2 regions of the Thalassospira sp. GB04J01 genome follow, and region 2 is predicted to be linked to the other one. Evidence: predicted binding sites of a transcription regulator. Region 2 holds the regulator's gene; the other holds the start of a gene.
What was found. The regulator PhoB, encoded in region 2, activates phosphate uptake and scavenging genes when phosphate is short. The targets are predictions, from matches to a motif close to TNTCATAAAACTGTCA.
Positions count from the first base shown of each region.

Region 1: AMM48_RS04985 (HAD family phosphatase) is a predicted target of PhoB. The motif match lies at 2,523-2,538, and genes of this name have one in related genera.

Region 1 is NZ_CCDX020000007.1:63,496-69,567, reverse strand. Features, by position in the region: gene AMM48_RS05005 (RluA family pseudouridine synthase) at 1-8, shown strand, start outside; gene AMM48_RS05000 (hypothetical protein) at 118-390, opposite strand; gene AMM48_RS04995 (HAD-IA family hydrolase) at 604-1,302, shown strand; gene AMM48_RS04990 (SRPBCC domain-containing protein) at 1,289-1,765, shown strand; gene AMM48_RS04985 (HAD family phosphatase) at 1,842-2,456, opposite strand; gene AMM48_RS04980 (dienelactone hydrolase family protein) at 2,686-3,402, shown strand; gene AMM48_RS22485 (dienelactone hydrolase family protein) at 3,396-3,509, shown strand; gene AMM48_RS04975 (ABC transporter permease) at 3,608-4,378, opposite strand; gene AMM48_RS04970 (ABC transporter ATP-binding protein) at 4,396-5,190, opposite strand; gene AMM48_RS04965 (ABC transporter substrate-binding protein) at 5,285-6,072, opposite strand, start outside.
Region 2 is NZ_CCDX020000008.1:266,018-278,346, forward strand. Features, by position in the region: gene AMM48_RS06400 (SDR family oxidoreductase) at 1-487, opposite strand, end outside; gene AMM48_RS06405 (calcium/sodium antiporter) at 582-1,544, opposite strand; gene AMM48_RS06410 (cation:proton antiporter) at 1,854-3,635, shown strand; gene phoB (phosphate regulon transcriptional regulator PhoB) at 3,704-4,402, opposite strand; gene phoU (phosphate signaling complex protein PhoU) at 4,420-5,142, opposite strand; gene pstB (phosphate ABC transporter ATP-binding protein PstB) at 5,166-5,969, opposite strand; gene pstA (phosphate ABC transporter permease PstA) at 5,971-7,320, opposite strand; gene pstC (phosphate ABC transporter permease subunit PstC) at 7,313-8,692, opposite strand; gene AMM48_RS06440 (PstS family phosphate ABC transporter substrate-binding protein) at 8,828-9,859, opposite strand; gene AMM48_RS06445 (hypothetical protein) at 10,279-10,578, shown strand; gene glcF (glycolate oxidase subunit GlcF) at 10,699-12,018, opposite strand; gene glcE (glycolate oxidase subunit GlcE) at 12,018-12,329, opposite strand, start outside.

The sequences.
Region 1 (6,072 bases), on a different contig from region 2:
AAAGATAAGTCAGAAGATTTTTGGGTAAAATGCGAAAAGCCGACGCACTGCGTCGGCTTTTTCGTCCCTGTCAGAGGTCAATACCAAAAGGCGTTGTAATGACATTGGTCGTCTTGGTTAATGGTGCCTCGCAGATTTGCCGAAACGCCCGACAAAGGCGTCATGAACGCGACGAAGGTGCCGTGCATGCACGGTGTTTCCAGTGCGTTCACAAATAACGGCCTGGCTTTTGATCATGACCGCGATGCGTTTGCGGCCACGTGGTGTGTGCACCATGCTTTCGCCTTCCTCAAGGGCGGTTAGAATTGGGATATGCTCACATTCGGCTATGGCGAGTATTTCCTCCTCTCGAAGGTCGCTGAAATCTATGCAGTCCCTAAGCGTGAGCATCTTCTGTCTCCGCTGTTATCAGATACTGTCGATAGCCAGAAAAGCAGTATAGCGCGCGTTAAGGGCGTTCAAAAGCGATCCGAAATTCACCAGTGGTTTCCAATGCTTCCCGCAGAGCAAAAAATGCATCTGATTTGCATCTCTACGGGACTCGATCTTTGGGGCGGTATCGACTAGTCTGCGGCCATACAAAATGATGATGGATGATGCCTCATGGCGAATGACCCGCTTAGACTTGTTGTATTTGATTGTGATGGGACTCTGGTCGATAGCCAGCATGCGATTGCACACTGCATGGACCATGCCTTTGCCCAGCATGGGCTTGATTGCCCGGGACTGGAAAATACCCGCACCATCATTGGTCTGAGCCTGCCAGAAGCCATTGCCAAACTTGCCGCACCGCGCCGCGTTACCGACGAGGTGATTAATGCGGTGACGGCGGCCTACAAGGATGCGTTCTTTACCCTGCGTCAGACACCTGATTTCCACGAACCGCTATTCCCCGGCGTGCGCGAGGTCCTGAGCGAACTGGATCGCCGCCAATGGTTGTTGGGTGTTGCCACCGGCAAGGCCCGGCGCGGTCTTGATGCGGTCTTGGCGCGCAATGAACTTGATGGCCGGTTTGTTACCTTACAGACGTGCGACAATCATCCGTCCAAGCCCCATCCATCAATGTTGATGGCTGCCCTTGATGAAGCCGGGGCTGATGCGCCCAATGCGGTGATTGTCGGTGATACCAGCTATGATATTGAAATGGGTCGTGCGGCGGGCATGATCGCCATTGGCGTTGCATGGGGCTATCATGATATTGAAACCCTGATGGCGTCGGGCGCACATGCGGTCATCCGCCATTTTGATGAGCTGCCGTCCGTGCTGGATCGTATTTGGGAAATTGATTGTGACGCCGCTTAAAAACCCGGAACTCGGACCGATTAACTTTGAACTGACCGTGGCAGTTGATCCCGATCACGCGTTTGAGGCCTTCACCGCTGAATTTGGGCAGTGGTGGCCAACCGATAGCCATTCGCTGTCCAAGAAAGACTGCATTGCGGTTGATATGCATCCCGGTCTTGGCGGTGCGATTGTCGAACGTGCGCGCGGACGTGAAAACATTTCATGGGGTCATGTCGAAATCTGGCAGCCGGGCGAACATCTTGCCTTTACTTGGCATCCGGGCTGGAATGCCGGGGATTATACCCGTGTCGCGGTGTCCTTTGACATGAATGATTTTGGTCGCTGTGTGATCCGGTTGGAGCACAAGGACTGGCATAACGTTGGCGATATCGCACCGGCCCTGCGCAAAGGATATGTTGCGGGCTGGGAATATGCCTTTGGCGAATGCTTTGCCAAGTATCTGCGGGAAAAACGCGGCTAAAACAGACCTATGCGCCAGATACGTAAAAGGGCACCTCTTTTTTTAAAGGTGCCCTTTGTCATGTCGGGTGCAAATTTTAAACAAGCCGATCTTCGATCATTTCACGGCGCAGTTTGACCGGATCATTGAACCAATGGGTCATAAAGCCCATTTCACGCGCTTGCTGGATGTTCTTTTCGCTGTCATCAATAAACAGGGTTTCGCGCGGGTTGAGTTTGAACCGCGCGCATGTCAGCTCAAAAATGCGCGGATCAGGTTTGGCGAGCTTTTCCTCGCCAGACACCAGAATACCTTCGAAGTGATTGAGAAACTCAAACCGTTCGACCGCGAAAGGCCATGTTTCCGCCGACCAGTTGGTCAGGGCAAACAGGCGGACATTGCCGCGTGATTTCAAATCTTCAAGGATGTGAACCGTGCGGTCAATCTGGCCCTTAAGCATTTCCGGCCAACGATCCCACCATGCGGCAATCTGATCGGCATGATCGGGATGGCGGTGCTGCAAATCAGGGATCGACTTGGCAAAGCTAAGCGCACCCTTGTCATGCAGGAAGTTCCAGTGCGGATGGCAGATCTCGCTTAGGAAATGTTCCATGTCTGCCGGATCGTCAAAGATCTTGCGATATAAATGGCGCGGGTCCCAATCAACAAGAACGCCGCCAAGATCAAACAGTACGGTTTCAATTTCGCGCATGGATACTCCTGCTTGCGGGGGGCTCGATGGTCTGAGGTTAAATCAGGTGATGGGGCGAACCGCAAGCGGCAGTTTGTTGAAAATGTTGCATTGATCGAAGGTGCCCGACTGTCCGTATCAAAGCAGGTCAACACATTATGGCGCCGATGACGGGAGTGTGATTTGCCTATGCCCCCGGTCATCGCGAATGATTGCACCGTAAGAAACTGTCATCAAAGGAGGCTTGAATATGTGTACGCTTGATGGATGTGGCTCACACGAGCATCTTGGACCACCACCCAAGGCAACAGATGAACAGCGTCGATTGTTTTTAAAAGGGGCGGTTGCCCTGCCGCTTGCGATTGTTTTGGCCGACCCTGTTCTGGCCCACGCGCAAGGGGCCATGCTTGATAAAGTCACCATCACCACACCCGAAGGCGCAAAAATGGTGGCCGAAATCGCCATGCCAGCGACCTTGCCGGCACCAACCATTATTCTGATCCATGAATGGTGGGGGCTTAATGATCATATTCGTGCCGTGGCAGCCGAATATGCCAAGCAGGGCTATATCGCGCTTGCGGTTGATTTATATGGTGAACCACCTGCGACCACACCCGATGGCGCACGTGCCTTGATGTCTGGGATGGACCCGGTTGCTGCTACCCGCAAATTGCAGTCCTCGGTCGAGTTTTTGAAAAACCACAAGGACTCAACGGGCAAAGTTGGTTCGGTCGGTTGGTGCTTTGGCGGCGGCTGGTCGCTTAATACCGCGCTTGCCACCGATGTTGATGCGGCTGTGATCTATTACGGCAATGTCAACAAAACCCCCGAACAGGTTGCGACCTTGAACGCACCGCTGATGGGCCATTTCGGAAAGCTTGATAAATCGATCAACAAGGAAATGGTCGAGGGGTTTGAACAGTCGCTCAAAACGGCGGGTAAATCGCTGTATAAATTCTATTGGTAGATGCCGATCATGCCTTTGCCAATCCGACGGGCGGGCGCTATGACGCCGAGGATGCCCAACTGGCATGGACGCGCACACAGGCGTTCTTTGATTATCATCTGGGCTAGGCTGCGGGTGCTTTGCGACAAATGGTATAACGTATAAAGGCCGGGTCAAACCCGGCCTTTATATTTGTATAATGATTGGGTTCAGGCCCTAAATTTTATCAATTCGTCGGATTGGCGCGGTTGGCCCATTTGGTTGACCGGCGTTCGATGACGTTAAAGATTTCATACATCGCAATCCCCATCACCGCGATCACCAGAAGCCCGGCAAATACCAACGGCATGTTGAATTTCGACGATGCCGACAGCATCAAATAGCCAACACCAACGTTCGATGCCACGGTTTCGGAAATCACCGATCCGACAAAGGCCAGCGTGATCGCAACCTTCAACGAGGCAAAGAAATACGGCATGGCACGCGGGAAGCCGACCTTGATCAGAATGTCTTTTCGGGTTGCACCGAGTGATCGCAACACATCGCGCAATTCCGGTTCAAGGGTGGCAAGCCCGGTCGCGACATTGACCACAATCGGGAAGAACGAAATCATGAATGCGGTGATGATGGCCGGCACCGTGCCAATACCAAACCACATGACCAGAACCGGCACCAGTGCCACCTTCGGCACCGAGTTAAACCCGACCAGAAGCGGGTTCGCCGCGTCATAAATCGTTCGGCTGGATCCTACCAGTGCACCAAGCACCACGCCAAACACGACAGCAATGGCAAAGCCCACCAGTGTTGTATAAAGCGTGTGGGTCGCATGCATCCAGATCGCTTCATGGAATTGCCAGCCGACAATGATGCTTTCGGACGGGGTGGGCAGCACATAGGGCGGGATGTTGAAAATGCGAACGATCAGTTCCCACAAAACAAACAGGCTGATGGCACTGAGCCAAGGGGAGGCTTTGCGCAGGTTGAGTTTCTTGTTCATGATATCTGCCCGCCTTTCTATGCTGCGCGCACGTCACGGATGTGACTGCGTAATTCGTGGACAAGATCGGTGAAAGGCTGGGTAAAGGTGACTTCCTGATCACGCGGCCGGGGCAGGGGGTTTTCCCGTGCAACGATGATTTTACCCGGACGTTTGGACATCACATAAATGGTATCGGCCAGATAGGATGCTTCGCGCAGATCATGGGTCACCAGAATAACCGTGAATGGGCGTACCATCCAAAGGTTCTGCAAAATGTCCCACAGTTCTTCGCGGGTAAAGGCATCCAGCGCGCCAAACGGTTCATCAAGCATCAAAAGATCGGGTTCATGGATCAACGACCGGCACAGTGATGCACGTTGCTGCATGCCACCTGACAATTCCCACGGAAATTTGTCTTCATGTCCTTCAAGCCCGACACTGGCCAGAAGCTTGCGCGCGCGGTCTTCGTATTCGGCGCGATGTTTGCGCAGGCGGTTACGGTGCGGCTTGACGATTTCCATCGGCAGCAAAACGTTATCAAGTGTCGTGCGCCACGGCAAAAGGGTCGGATTCTGAAACGCCATGCCGACAATTTTAAGCGGGCCGGAAACTTCCTTATTATCAACAAGCACAATGCCATCGGTCGGCGGCATCAGGCCGGATACAAGTTTCAGCAAGGATGATTTGCCACACCCCGACGGGCCAACAACCGCGACAAACTCGCCCTTGTTGATCTTCATGTTGGTGGTGTCGAGGGCGAGTTCGTCGCCTTCGCTATAGCGCATCGTGACGTTATTGAGTTCGACAAAGCTTTTAGACACGGCAGTCATTCCCCCTGCTTGTCCGGATTGTTTTTTGTTATGTGTTATGGGCGCGATCATTGCATGCCGGGGCAGGATAACCTGCCCCGGATGTCAGTTTTTATTACTTGATCTGGCGGTCGGCCTCGCCTGGCATAAAGACATCGGTAAAGACATCGCCCACAGTTGGCTTGTTTTCAAAGCCAAAGGCCAGTGCAACCTGATCAATCGCCTTGGCCATACGGTCGGTCTTGACCATGCCCATGCCGTTTTCCAAGCTGTCCGGGGTGACGACATTTTCGTCAATCGCCATCTGAAGGCGCTGTAGCTCAAGGGCCGGGTCAATCAGTGGATCGACTTCCTTAAGGGCTGCGATGGCCGATGCCGGGTCTTCAATCGCCGCACGCCAGCCTTTGACAACAGCACGCAGGAAGCCGCGCAGTTCTTCAGGATGCTTTTCCATCATTTCCGGCGATGCCAGAAGGCCGTTGCCATAAAAGTCCATGCCGAAATCCTTGTATTGGAAAACGGTCAGGTCTTCTTTGCCAATGCCTTGTGCCTGCAGGTTCAGGATGGATGTGAAATAGTGACCGGTAATCGCATCCACATCGCCGCGCACCAGCATCGGTTCACGAAGCGGCGGGTCCATGCTTTCCCATTTGACGGCATCGACATCAAGGCCGGTTGCCGACGCAAAGGCCGGGTAAAGTTTGCGCGATGCGTCAAACACCGGCGCGCCAAGCGTCTTGCCAATCAGATCTTCGGGTTTGATGATGCCTGATTTCTTAAGCATGAACAACGCAAACGGCGGGCGGTCATAGACCATGAAGATCGACTTCATGGCGCGGTCCGGGTTGGTGGCGTTAAATTCAACCAGCGAATTGATATCGGCCAGTGATACGTCATAGGCCC
Region 2 (12,329 bases):
GACCTGCTTTAGACAGGGTATAGGTCATGAAATGCGGATTAAGATTCCACACCCGTTGATCAATCATATTGATGATCAGGCCCTGACAATCGTCTGGCAGGCGTTTGGCAAATTGCTGACTTAGGACAAAGGGTGCGCGCAGGTTGGCTTCCATATGAAGGTCCCATCCTTCGCGCGTTGCACTTTTGACGTCATCATATTCAAAGGTCGATGCGTTATTGATCAGAATGCCAATCGGACCAAGGGCGGCCTTGGCTTCGCGCAGGATGCGATGGGTATCATCCTCGTTGGAAAGATCAGCAGAGATCACGCAGGTGCGTCGCCCAAGGGCGCGGATTTCATCGGCCAGATGTTCGGCATCTTTGCGCGAATGATGGCAATGCAGCGCAATGTCATAGCCGTTGTTCGCCAGATCAAGTGCGAGTGCGCGACCAATGCGTTTGGCGGCCCCGGTAATCAATACTGTTTTTGGCACATGATCCGTCATTCTGGCATCGCCCCGTTATGTCACATCAAACTTCATGGCATCGTTATTTTGCATCAGATGTTTTTGGGGGCCAATACCGCACCCCACCCATCTTTTACGCCGCGACCAGCTGGAAGACATAGACAAAATAGGCGATCACGAAAACCACACCGGCACTGCGCGACAGTTTGCGGAACGCAAAAGTCACCAGCAAAAGCGCAACCGTCACCGCCAGCATGATCCAAAGGTCAGACGCCAGGATTTGAGCCGGAACCGGTATCGGCGTGATCAGCGAAACGCCGCCAATGATCACCAGAAGGTTCAACAGGTTTGAGCCAAACACATTGCCAAGCGCAACATCGGAATGTCCGCGGAATGCGGCAACCATGGAGGCGGCAAGTTCGGGCAAGGATGTGCCAAAAGCCACAAGGGTTAGGCCAATTACCGCCTCGGAGACACCAAACTCACGGGCGACCGTCACACCACCATCGACCAGCCATTCCGCGCCAAACATCAAGGCGACAATCCCGATCACGGTTGCAATGATCGGCTTGAACCAGCCTGAGGGCACCTCGCCGACTTCATCGACCTCTTCTTCGTGCAGGTTACTGGCGTGGCTAGGCATGTTTTTGTCGTGCTTATAGGTGAAGTACCAGATCGCGACCAACACACACAGCATCACCGCCCCGGCCCAGCGTTCAATCACGCCAAACATGCACAGCCCGATAAACAAGAGCGTGCCCAGCAACATCGCCCCACCATCGCGCACAACCGTTACACGGCCTGCTGCAATAGGTTTAAGCAAGGCCACGGCCCCCAGGATCAGCAATATATTGGCGATATTTGATCCAACCACATTCCCCATCGCGATATCGGCAGTACCTTTGAGCGATGCGTTCAGCGATACAACAAATTCCGGCGCGGACGTGCCCGCCGCCACGATGGTCAAGCCGACAATAACCTTGGACACCCCCATCAAAAGGGCAAGGCCAACAGCCCCCCGAACGATGAATTCGCCACCCGCGGTCAAAAGGACAAGACCGGCGATAATCTGAATATAAGGGATCAACTGTTCCAAGATGTGTTTGCTCGTATTGATTATATCGTTAATTCAGGCCCAACCGGTAATTCAGGCCCATCCAATTCAGGCCCATCTGGGCCCGCGGAACATGGCATTCCGCAAGATGAATGGCAAGTCATCAGGACATGACAATTGTCACAACAATCACGTCCCCATGCATCAAAGCCATCAATGTCACGCATTCTGCTGTTGTGCGGGGGCTGCCGCCTGTCGATCAGATTTCCATGAGACGGGCGGGGTTATTTTCGTTATTCTAGTATTCTTGGTAATTTCAAATATTTAACCGCGTGTTGGGCCAATCAAACCATGCATCACGGCGTTCTGTTCGAGTTATTCCTGATCCTGACGGCGGCGGTGATCGCCGTGCCGCTTGCCCATAGGTTGCGGGCAAATTCCATCATCGGATTTCTGATTGGCGGTTTTTGCATCGGCCCGTTCGGGTTCGGACTGATCAATGAGCGTCAGGACATTGCGACGGTTGCCGAACTTGGCGTTGTGTTTTTGTTGTTCATGATCGGGCTTGAGCTGTCGCGCGAACGTCTGCGCGTGATTGGCGGGCGGTTTGCCGTGCTTGGCCTGTTCCAAATTGGCGTCTCGATGGCGGTGCTGTTTGCCGGGTTGGCCGTCCTTGGCTTTAGCGTGCCCAGTGCCGTGGTGATTGCCGGCGCGTTGGCCTTATCATCGACCGCGATCATTTTAAAACAGCTTTCCGACGATAGGCAGCTCCATACAAAGTTTGGGAGGGCCGCCCTTGCCATTTTGCTGATACAGGATGTGGCGGTTGGTCCGTTCCTGATCATGGTGCAGGCCGCAGGGGATGCTGGAACCGAAACCAGCCCATGGGTCAGCATTCTGACCGGGATTGGGGCGGTTTGTGTTTTATTGCTGGTCGGGCGCTATTTGTTGCCGCGCCTGTTTCGCTATATCGCGCTTCTTAAGAACCCGGAACTGTTTGCCATTGGCACATTGTTTGTTGTTCTGGCCGCCAGCACGCTGACCGAAGTTGCCGGACTTTCGATGGCACTTGGCGCCTTTATCGCCGGTGTGATGCTGGCTGAGACCGAATTTCGCCATCAGATTGAGGCCGACATCACCCCGTTTCGCGGTGTTTTCCTGTCGCTGTTTTTCATGTCGGTGGGCATGTCGGTCAATGCCGATATTGTGTTTACCCAGTTTGGCACCATTGTCATTTGGCTGATTGCGCTGATTGGCACGAAAACGGGCCTTCTGTTTGTTCTGGCATTGATGGCCCGCTTTGAAAAAGGGTCGGCGTTGCGTGTTGGCATGAGTTTGGCCGCCGGCGGCGAGTTTGCCTTTGTCATGCTGGCACTGGCCGCACAAAATGGCGCGATTGCGCCAGATCTTGTCGCGGTGATGATCCCGGTGGTTGCCCTTTCGATGGCGTTGACCCCGACATTGATGACCATCGGGCAACGCATTGAAGAAAAGCTCCATCCCAAAGAAGACGACCAGCTTGGCCCGATTGAAGCCGAAACCGAGGGGCTCCAGCAGCATGTTCTGGTCATCGGGTGCGGACGTGTTGGTCGGGTTTTGGCGAGATTGTTAAAAACCCGCAACATTCCCTATGTGGTTCTTGATAGCGATGCACTACAGGTTTCACGCGGGCGGGCCGAAGGATTACCGGTGTATTTTGCCGATGGGTCACGACCGGAAACATTCCGGGCTGCGCACACAGACGAAGCAAAAATTGCGGTCGTTGCATTGGGAAACCCGCATGCGACCGAAAAAGCCGTTGCCCTGCTCCGTCATTACTATCCGCATTTGAAAATCTTTGCCCGCGCACAGGACATTACCCATATCGGGCCGCTGTCGCGCAGTGGGGCGGATGCGGCCATTCCCGAGGTGCTTGAAACCGGGTTGCGGCTTTCAGATCATGTGTTGGCGGCCTGCGATGTGCCGCAAGAAGAAATTGATGCCGAAATCGCCAAGTTCCGACGTGCTGACATGTTGCTGATGAATGAGCTGGCCCCGCGTACGCAGCGCCGCAAGGCCGAAGCGGCAGGCTCGGCTAAGCCTGCGTCTGGCTCTGGCCCCAAAACACCAAAAGCCAAAAAAGACGGCAAATAAACCAAAACCCCCACGCAAAACGCGATGGGGGTTTCTATCTTCAGGTCGCCAAAACAGGTTTGGGTGAACTACGCAGCGGTTTCTGAGTCCAGTGCATAGCCCGCCGCACGCACGGTGCGGATGATGTCGCGGGTCCCTTTGACGTCATTAAGCGCCTTACGCAGACGGCGGATATGGACATCAACTGTGCGGGTTTCGACATAAATGTTCGGGCCCCAGACCGCGTTAAGCAGTTGTTCGCGTGAGAAAACCCGGCCCGGATGCTCAAGGAAATAGCGCAGCAGACGGAATTCCGTCGGACCCAGATGGATGGCCTTGCCATTGCGGCTGACACGGTGGGCGGCGAGATCCATTTCGATATCGGAATAGATCAACTGCCCTTGTGGTTGCGCCGGACCGGACCGGCGCAACAGCGCACGAATACGGGCCAGCAATTCGCCAATGGCAAACGGCTTGGTGACATAATCATCGGCCCCGGTATCAAGGCCGCGAATGCGATCGCCTTCTTCACCGCGCGCGGTCACCATGATCACCGGCACATCGCGGCTTTCAGGTTTACGGCGGATCTGACGGCAGACCTCAATCCCCGACATGACCGGCAACATCCAGTCCAAAAGAACCAGATCAACATGGGTTTCGGCCATGATTTTCAACGCTTCGTCACCGTCCCCGGCTTCGACAACCTGCATCCCCTCGCGTTCGAGGTTGTAGCGCAACATGGTCACGATTGCGGCTTCGTCCTCGACGATTAGAACCGTTGGGTCCATCTTCCTATGCTCCAGTGTCACTCATTCGGTTCGACAACAGCAAAGTTTGCTGCATCGTTTTTTGGCCGACCATCTGTCGGCAGGTCTTCGCCTTTGATCCGATAGTAAATCGTCTCGGCGATATTGGTCGCATGGTCGCCAATCCGTTCAATGTTTTTGGCAATGAACAGCATGTGCGTCGATGCGGTAATGTTACGCGGGTCTTCCATCATGTAGGTCAGCAATTCGCGGAACAGCGAATTGTACATGTCATCGACTTCCTGATCGCGGGCCCAGACACGCTGTGCCTTTTCCGCATCGCCTTCGATATAGGCGTCAAGAACGTCCTTGATGATTTCCTGTGCCAGACGCGCCATGTTCGGGATGACCTGAACCGGGCGGATCGGCGGGATCTGATTAAGGACCTGGGCGCGCTTGGCGATGTTTTTCGCAAGATCGCCAATTCGTTCCAGATCGTTTGACAGCTTCAGGGTTGTCACCACCTGACGCAGATCGTCTGCCATCGGCTGACGCAGGGCCAGCAGACGGACAGCAAAATCCTGAACTTCCTGTTCAAGCATATCAATACGATGATCGGAAATAATGACCTTTTCAGCCAGTTCCGAATCGCGTTTGACAATGGAGCGGATTGCAGAGATCAGCTGGCTTTCCGCAAGCCCGCCCATCTGCGAGATGATGTTGTTCAGACGGGTCAGTTCCTCGTCGAACGAACTCACGATATGTGTTTTGTCGTCAGCCATTTAAATCGCTCTCCTGCGGGCGCTTAACCGAAGCGGCCGGTGATGTAACCCTTGGTGCGTTCGTCTTTTGGGTTGGTGAAAATCTGATCGGTTTCCCCAACTTCAACCAACTTTCCAAGATGGAAGAAAGCCGTGCGTTGCGACACACGTGCAGCCTGCTGCATGGAGTGGGTCACAATCACGATCGTGTAGTTCGAACGCAATTCATCAATCAATTCTTCGACCTTGGCAGTCGCAATCGGATCAAGTGCCGAGCACGGCTCATCCATCAGGATGACTTCCGGGCTGACGGCAACCGCGCGTGCAATGCACAGGCGCTGTTGCTGACCACCGGAAAGTCCGGTTGCCGGCGACTGAAGACGATCTTTGACTTCCTTAAGCAAGCCCGCACGTTCGAGCGAGGTCATGACGATTTGATCAAGCTCATCGCGCGAATTGACCAACCCATGGATCCGCGGGCCATAGGCCACATTGTCATAGATGGTTTTCGGGAACGGGTTTGGTTTCTGAAACACCATCCCGATGCGCGCGCGCAGCTGAACAACGTCGATGCGTTTGTCATAGATGTCGCGGCCATCAAGGGTGACTTCGCCTTTGATGGTAACACCGTCAATCGTATCGTTCATGCGGTTCATGCAGCGCAGGAACGTTGATTTACCACAGCCCGACGGGCCGATCAGAGCGGTGACCTGACGTTCGACGATATCAAGATTGACATCAAACAGCGCCTGATTGTCGCCATAGGAAAGATTAAGGTCACGTGCCGTCATTTTTGGGCTTGCGACGGACGGCTGTGCCGTCATTGCGCTTTGAGATACAACAGCCATTTTACCACTTCCGTTCAAATTTCTTGCGCAGATACACGGCAAATCCGTTCATCAGAACCAGGAAAGCCAGCAACACCATAATCGCCGCCGAGGTTTTCTCGACAAAGGCACGTTCCGGGCTATCGGCCCAGAGATAGATTTGCACCGGCAGAACCGTGGCCGGGTCCAGCGCCCCGCCCGGGATATCGACAATAAAAGCAACCATGCCGATCATCAAAAGCGGTGCGGTTTCACCAAGAGCCTGCGCCATGCCAATGATCGTCCCGGTCAGGATGCCCGGCATTGCCAATGGCAACACATGATGGGTGACAGTCTGAACCGGGGAAGCACCAAGGCCAAGGGCGGCCTGACGGATAGACGGCGGCACCGCCTTGATCGCGGCACGCGAGGCAATAATAATCGTCGGCAATGTCATCAGCGCCAGCGTCAAGCCACCGACAACCGGGGCGGAACGCGGCAGATGCATGACATTGAGGTAAACCTCAAGACCGAGCAAACCAAACACAATCGACGGCACGGCAGCGAGGTTGTTGATATTGACCTCGACAATCGTGGTGAAGCGATTTTTCGGTGCGAATTCTTCCAAATAAACCGCCGCAAACACCCCGATCGGGAAGGAAAGGGCCAAGGTCACCATCAGGGTATAGAGCGAGCCAACAGCCGCCCCCCAGATGCCTGCCAGTTCCGGTTCACGGGAATCGCCATTGGTAAAGAAACGGCTGTGGAACTGTTTTTCCACCGCACCGTCCGATTTCAAGCTGTCGTACCAGGCGATTTCCTCGTCATTGAGACGACGGCTGCCTTCGTCAACATCGGCACTGATGTAGCCTTTGTTGAGCATGTCAAAATCATCGCCGGAAATCAGCCAGACCTTACGGGTTTGACCGATCAGACCGGGGTTTTCCATCACACGTTCGCGCAGGTCATAAGATGCCCCGCCCGAAACAATTGCGTATAGATCACGTTTTGCCTGACGCGATGTGACGTCGGGGAACCGGTCACGCAGGGCCTGTTTGATCAGGCCGTCAAAGTTGGCCTTGCCGATCACCGCAGGATCACCGGTGCCGTCAGGATCAATCTCGGCGGCGTCAAAGGTCACTTCAAGCTGGACATAGGTCTGGAAAAAGGCGGTGTAGCCTTTGGACCCAATCGACCCGGCCAGAACAAACAATGCCAGAAGCGCAAGCGCGATTGCGCTCAGGCCATAAATTTTAAAGCGGCGTTCTGCGGCGTAACGTTTTTTGATGTTACGGGCAATTTTCGGGCTGTCCCAGTCAACCGGCTTGTGCAGATTGTCCGAGATTACCTTGGCCGCGGCTCTATCTTCCATAAGAGATGCCATATCAGTCATATTTCTCGCGATACTTCTGAACAACCTTAAGGGCAAATACGTTCAAGCCCAAGGTGACAAGGAAAAGAACCAGCCCCAACGCAAAGGCCGACAGGGTTTTTGCACTGTCAAACTCCTGATCGCCGACCAACAGTGTGACGATCTGAACCGTTACCGTGGTTACCGCCTGTAGCGGGTTGACCGTCATGTTCGCGGCAAGCCCTGCGGCCATCACCACAATCATGGTTTCACCAATCGCACGCGACACCGCCAGAAGAACCGCACCAACAATACCGGGCAAGGCTGCGGGGAAAATCACGTGACGGATGGTTTCCGATTTTGTCGCACCAAGCCCATATGACCCATCGCGAAGCGATTGTGGCACCTGCGACATCACGTCATCAGACAGCGAGGAGACGAACGGAATGATCATGACGCCCATCACAAGACCGGCAGCAAGCGCACTTTCCGAACTGACATCCAGACCAAGGATCGCGCCATTGTCGCGCAGGAACGGGGCAACGGTCAGGGCAGCAAAGAAGCCATAGACAACCGTCGGAACGCCTGCGAGAATTTCAAGGGCTGGTTTGGCCACCGCACGGAATTTCGAGGAAGCATATTCACCCATGTAAATGGCCGAAAACAGACCAACCGGTACTGCCACCGCCATCGCAATCAGGGTAATCAGCAACGTCCCGACAAACAGCGGGATGGCGCCAAAGGCCCCGTCCGATGCAACCTGATCCGCACGGATCGCGGTTTGCGGGCTCCATTCAAGGCCGAACAGAAACTCAAGCGGGCTGACTTTGCTAAAGAAATGTATCGCTTCGAACATAAGCGAAAAGACAATTCCCACCGTTGAGAGGATCGCAATCGCCGAACAGGTGATCATGATCCAGCGTGAAATACGCTCAACGTTGTTGCGTGCACGCATGTCGGGATCAATCTTGCGATAGGACAACGCAATCCCGGTCGTGGCAACCGCAAGCATCACAACAACCAGTGCCGCATTGGCAATGGTTTGCAAATTTGCCAGACGCCGCCCGGCGTCAATGATTTCGGGCGAGACGGACAAATGTTGTCCGTTGCCCTCTGCAATCAGTGAAATGCTGTTAAGGGCAAGCGAGAGCTGCCCGGTGTTGCTCGTGATTTCGGCTGGTAGATCCGAGACAATCATCGCTTCGATGATCGATCCCTGAAAAACATACCAGACAACCACCAGCAACAATGCAGGAAGACCACACCACAAAGCGACATACATGCCGTAATGGGCGGGCAAGGAATGAAGGTTACTGTACCGACCGCCCGAAAGGGCAATCGCCCGCTGACGCCCGAAATAAAAGGACAGCGCACAAAGTGCGGCAACCGCGAGCAACAGGAAAGACAGGGACATTACTTTAAATCCGTTTGCCAGGTGGGCCTGCAGAAATCACATCGAAAGGCCAATAGGACAAAAACAATAAATTAATCAAGCCTGGAAACAAAGAAACCGATGGCGACCCATGCCGCCACCGGTTGAAGTATCACGTTACATGCTCAGCGGCGAAAGATTCATCGCAGCGTTACGAACTGTTTCACGCTCTTTTGCATCCATCGGGATCAGACCACGATCAGCAAGGTAACCTTCGTCACCCCAAGCTTTGTCCGCGGTGAACTCAGCCAGGTATTCTTCAATACCCGGGATGGTGCCGACGTGTGCGTTCTTTACGTAGAAGTAAAGCGAACGCGAAACCGGGTAATCACCAGCAGAGATTGCTTCGAAGGTCGGTGATACGCCATTGATCATCGAACCCTGAAGTTTGTCGCCATTCTGGTCGAGGAAGGAGAAACCAAAGATGCCAAGTGCGTCTTTGTTGGCTTCAAGCTTCTGAACGATCAGGTTGTCGTTTTCGCCAGCTTCAACGTAGGCACCGTCTTCACGAACGCCAGCGCAAACAGCTTTGTGCTGATCAGAGTTGCTCTCTTTAAGAGCAGCAATGGCTGGGAATTCGTCGCAAGCTTCTTCAAGTACCAGCTCGGTGAAAGCATCACGGGTACCGGAGGTCGGCGGCGGGCCGAGAACTTCGATTTTAACGTCCGGCAGGCTCGGATCGATTTCCGACCAAGTGGTGTAGAAGTTATCTACAAGCGACTTGCCGTCTTTGGACGGAACGATTTTAGCAAGAGCAAGGAAGATCTGCTCTTTGGTCAGGTCAAGTTCAGGTGCTTCGTTGGAGTTCGACAGAACAATACCGTCATAGCCAACTTTAACTTCGGTGATTTCCGAAATGCCGTTAGCAGCACATTTTTCAACTTCGGACTTCTTGATGCGACGCGAAGCATTGGTGATGTCGGGATGCTGTTCGCCAACACCGGCACAGAACAGCTTCAAACCACCGCCAGAACCGGTTGATTCAATAACCGGAGTCTTGAAAGAGGTGGTTTTACCGAATTCTTCAGCAACTGCGGTTGCGAAAGGAAACACGGTGGACGAACCAACGATACGAATCTGGTCACGTGCCTGGGCAGCGCCAGCAAAGGCAACGCTCATCAGCGCCGCAACAGCAAGAGTCTTCTTCATGGTATATTCCCCAATGGTTGTTCCACTTCGGAACGGTGCAACGATCTGCGAGCCGGACTCTACCGCTGGGTGCTTACGGTATTGTGTCGCTTTTATTAAGCTTATGTGACAACGCATTTTGGATGCAAAAATACTGAATTTTATACAATTAAATCAATTGATTAGATTGATCTCGATTTGGGTTTTTGCCGCGTTGATTCCACGTTTTCACGCCCCAAACGAGCCAAACACGAATTTTCGTTACAAAAACTGTAACAGAGCAATCGCAGCCCGATGGTTTTCCATCCCCTGTCGCGGCAACGCGGGCGTTAATTCCGAGCTATGACTTTACATATTGCGCATTCCACGCAAGTCTTAGTTAGAAGGTAACAAGATCGTAGTGCATCGAATGTGCGCGTGACAAACACAGGAGAAGAAACATGAGCAGTGCTTCACTCGACGAAATTCAGGAACTGATCCAGAAGCTGTCGGGGGAACTCGGCGACATGTCCGAAGCCGCGTCGCGCCATATCGATGAATTGCATATGGCGGTAAATAACGTCGCATCGCACGTTCTGGCAATTGAAGCGATTCTCGCCCTTGTCGTGCAAAAGGTCGATATTGATGATGCTGCCGCGTTGCAGTGGATTCGTGACAAGACCGCCGCATTCGCCGAGGATAGCTCCGAAGGGTCGGCTGCCGAAGGCATCGCGCAAAGCCTGCTGGGTAAAGAATCCTGACAAAACTGCGCTTTTAAGTCGATCAGGCCAATGCATTACGGCGACGCCCCCTAAAAAGAAAGTCGGCTCCCTGTTAAGGGTGAGCCGACTTCTTTATGTGTACAGCAGGAAAGACCGAAGCTAGTTGGCACCTTGAAGCGAAGGTGCTTTTAACTTCGACGGCCTTGGGCCACCAGCGGCCCAGTCAAGCAACTGGACGGTATGAACGACTTTCAGATCATCTGTTTCGATCTGGATCATGCAGCCAATATTGCCCGTCGCGACAAGGTCCGGGTTGGTATTGCGAATGTTCCCGCGTTTGCGTTCCTGCAACTGACCGGCAATTTCAGGCTGTAGCAGGTTATAAACCCCGGCCGATCCACAGCACAGATGCCCTTCGGCAATCTCAGCCACGTCAAATCCGGCCATTTTCAAAAGGTCGCGCGGCGGGCGGGTGATTTTCTGGCCATGTTGCATCGAACAGGCGGAATGATAGGCCACGCGCGGATTGCCATGATCAGCCTTGGCAAAGACATCTGCATCAACATCAAGCTCGGCAAGATATTCGGTGATATCGCGCGCAAGGGATGAGATTGTTTTGGCCTTTTGGGCATATGCCGGGTCATTCGCAAGCATATGGCCATAATCCTTGACTGTCGTGCCACAGCCAGATGCCGTGATGACCACCGCATCAAGTCCGTCACCGGCCAGCTCGGCAGTCCAGGCATCAATATTGCCCTTGGCCTGATGATGGGATTTTTCTTCCTTACCCATGTGATGGACAAGTGAGCCGCAACAGCCCGCACCCTTGGCAACCACGACCTCAATCCCAAGGCGGGTGAGGAGACGCACCGTCGCCTCGTTGATTTCGGTTTCAAGAACCTGTTGCGCACAGCCCGTCAGGATTGCCACCCGGCCTTTGCGTTTGCCAATTGCCGGGATGATTTGCGGCTTATCGACCCAGCTGGGGGTCGGAAGGGAACGTGCGCCCATCTTGACCATGCCCTTAAGACGGCCGGGCATCAGTTTGGCAAACGGGGCGGCAAATTTTGCGCCGATCATCGACAGGCGAAACAGGGTCGGGCTGGGCACGACAATCGCCAACATTTTACGCAGAAGCTTATCACCCAAGGGCCGGTCATAGGTTTCTTCGATGTGGGCACGGGCATTATCGATCAAGTGCATATAATCGACACCCGACGGACAGGTCGTCGTGCACGACAGGCACGACAAACAGCGATCAAGGTGCTTTACTACCCGGTCGGTCGCCGGTTGATCGTTTTCGAGCATATCCTTGATCAGATAGATCCGCCCACGCGGACTATCGAGTTCATCGCCAAGGGTCACAAAGGTCGGACAGGTCGCCGTACAGAACCCGCAATGCACACATTTGCGCAGGATCTGCTCACTTTCGGCGATCATCGGGTTTTCAAGCTGGGCGGCGGTGAAATTGGTTTGCATTATGCACCCTCCCCGTTTGCGCTCGGCGGGGAAAGTCGCCCCGGATTAAGGATACCTTCCGGGTCAAAGTTCTGTCTGAGCTTTGCATTGATCCGGGCCAAGGCCGCATTTTCCGGATGGAAAACGGCGATACCTTCGCGAATTTCGGCCGGGGCACGCACAAGAACCGCCTGCCCGTCAGAAGCCCCGGCAATATCGCGCACCTGCTGTGCCATCGCATCTGATCCTGTGATCTGCAGCCAGATCAGGCCACCGGCCCAATCCATCATGACCCGGCCCCCGGTGACATCCATCAAACGTTCGGCGACCGC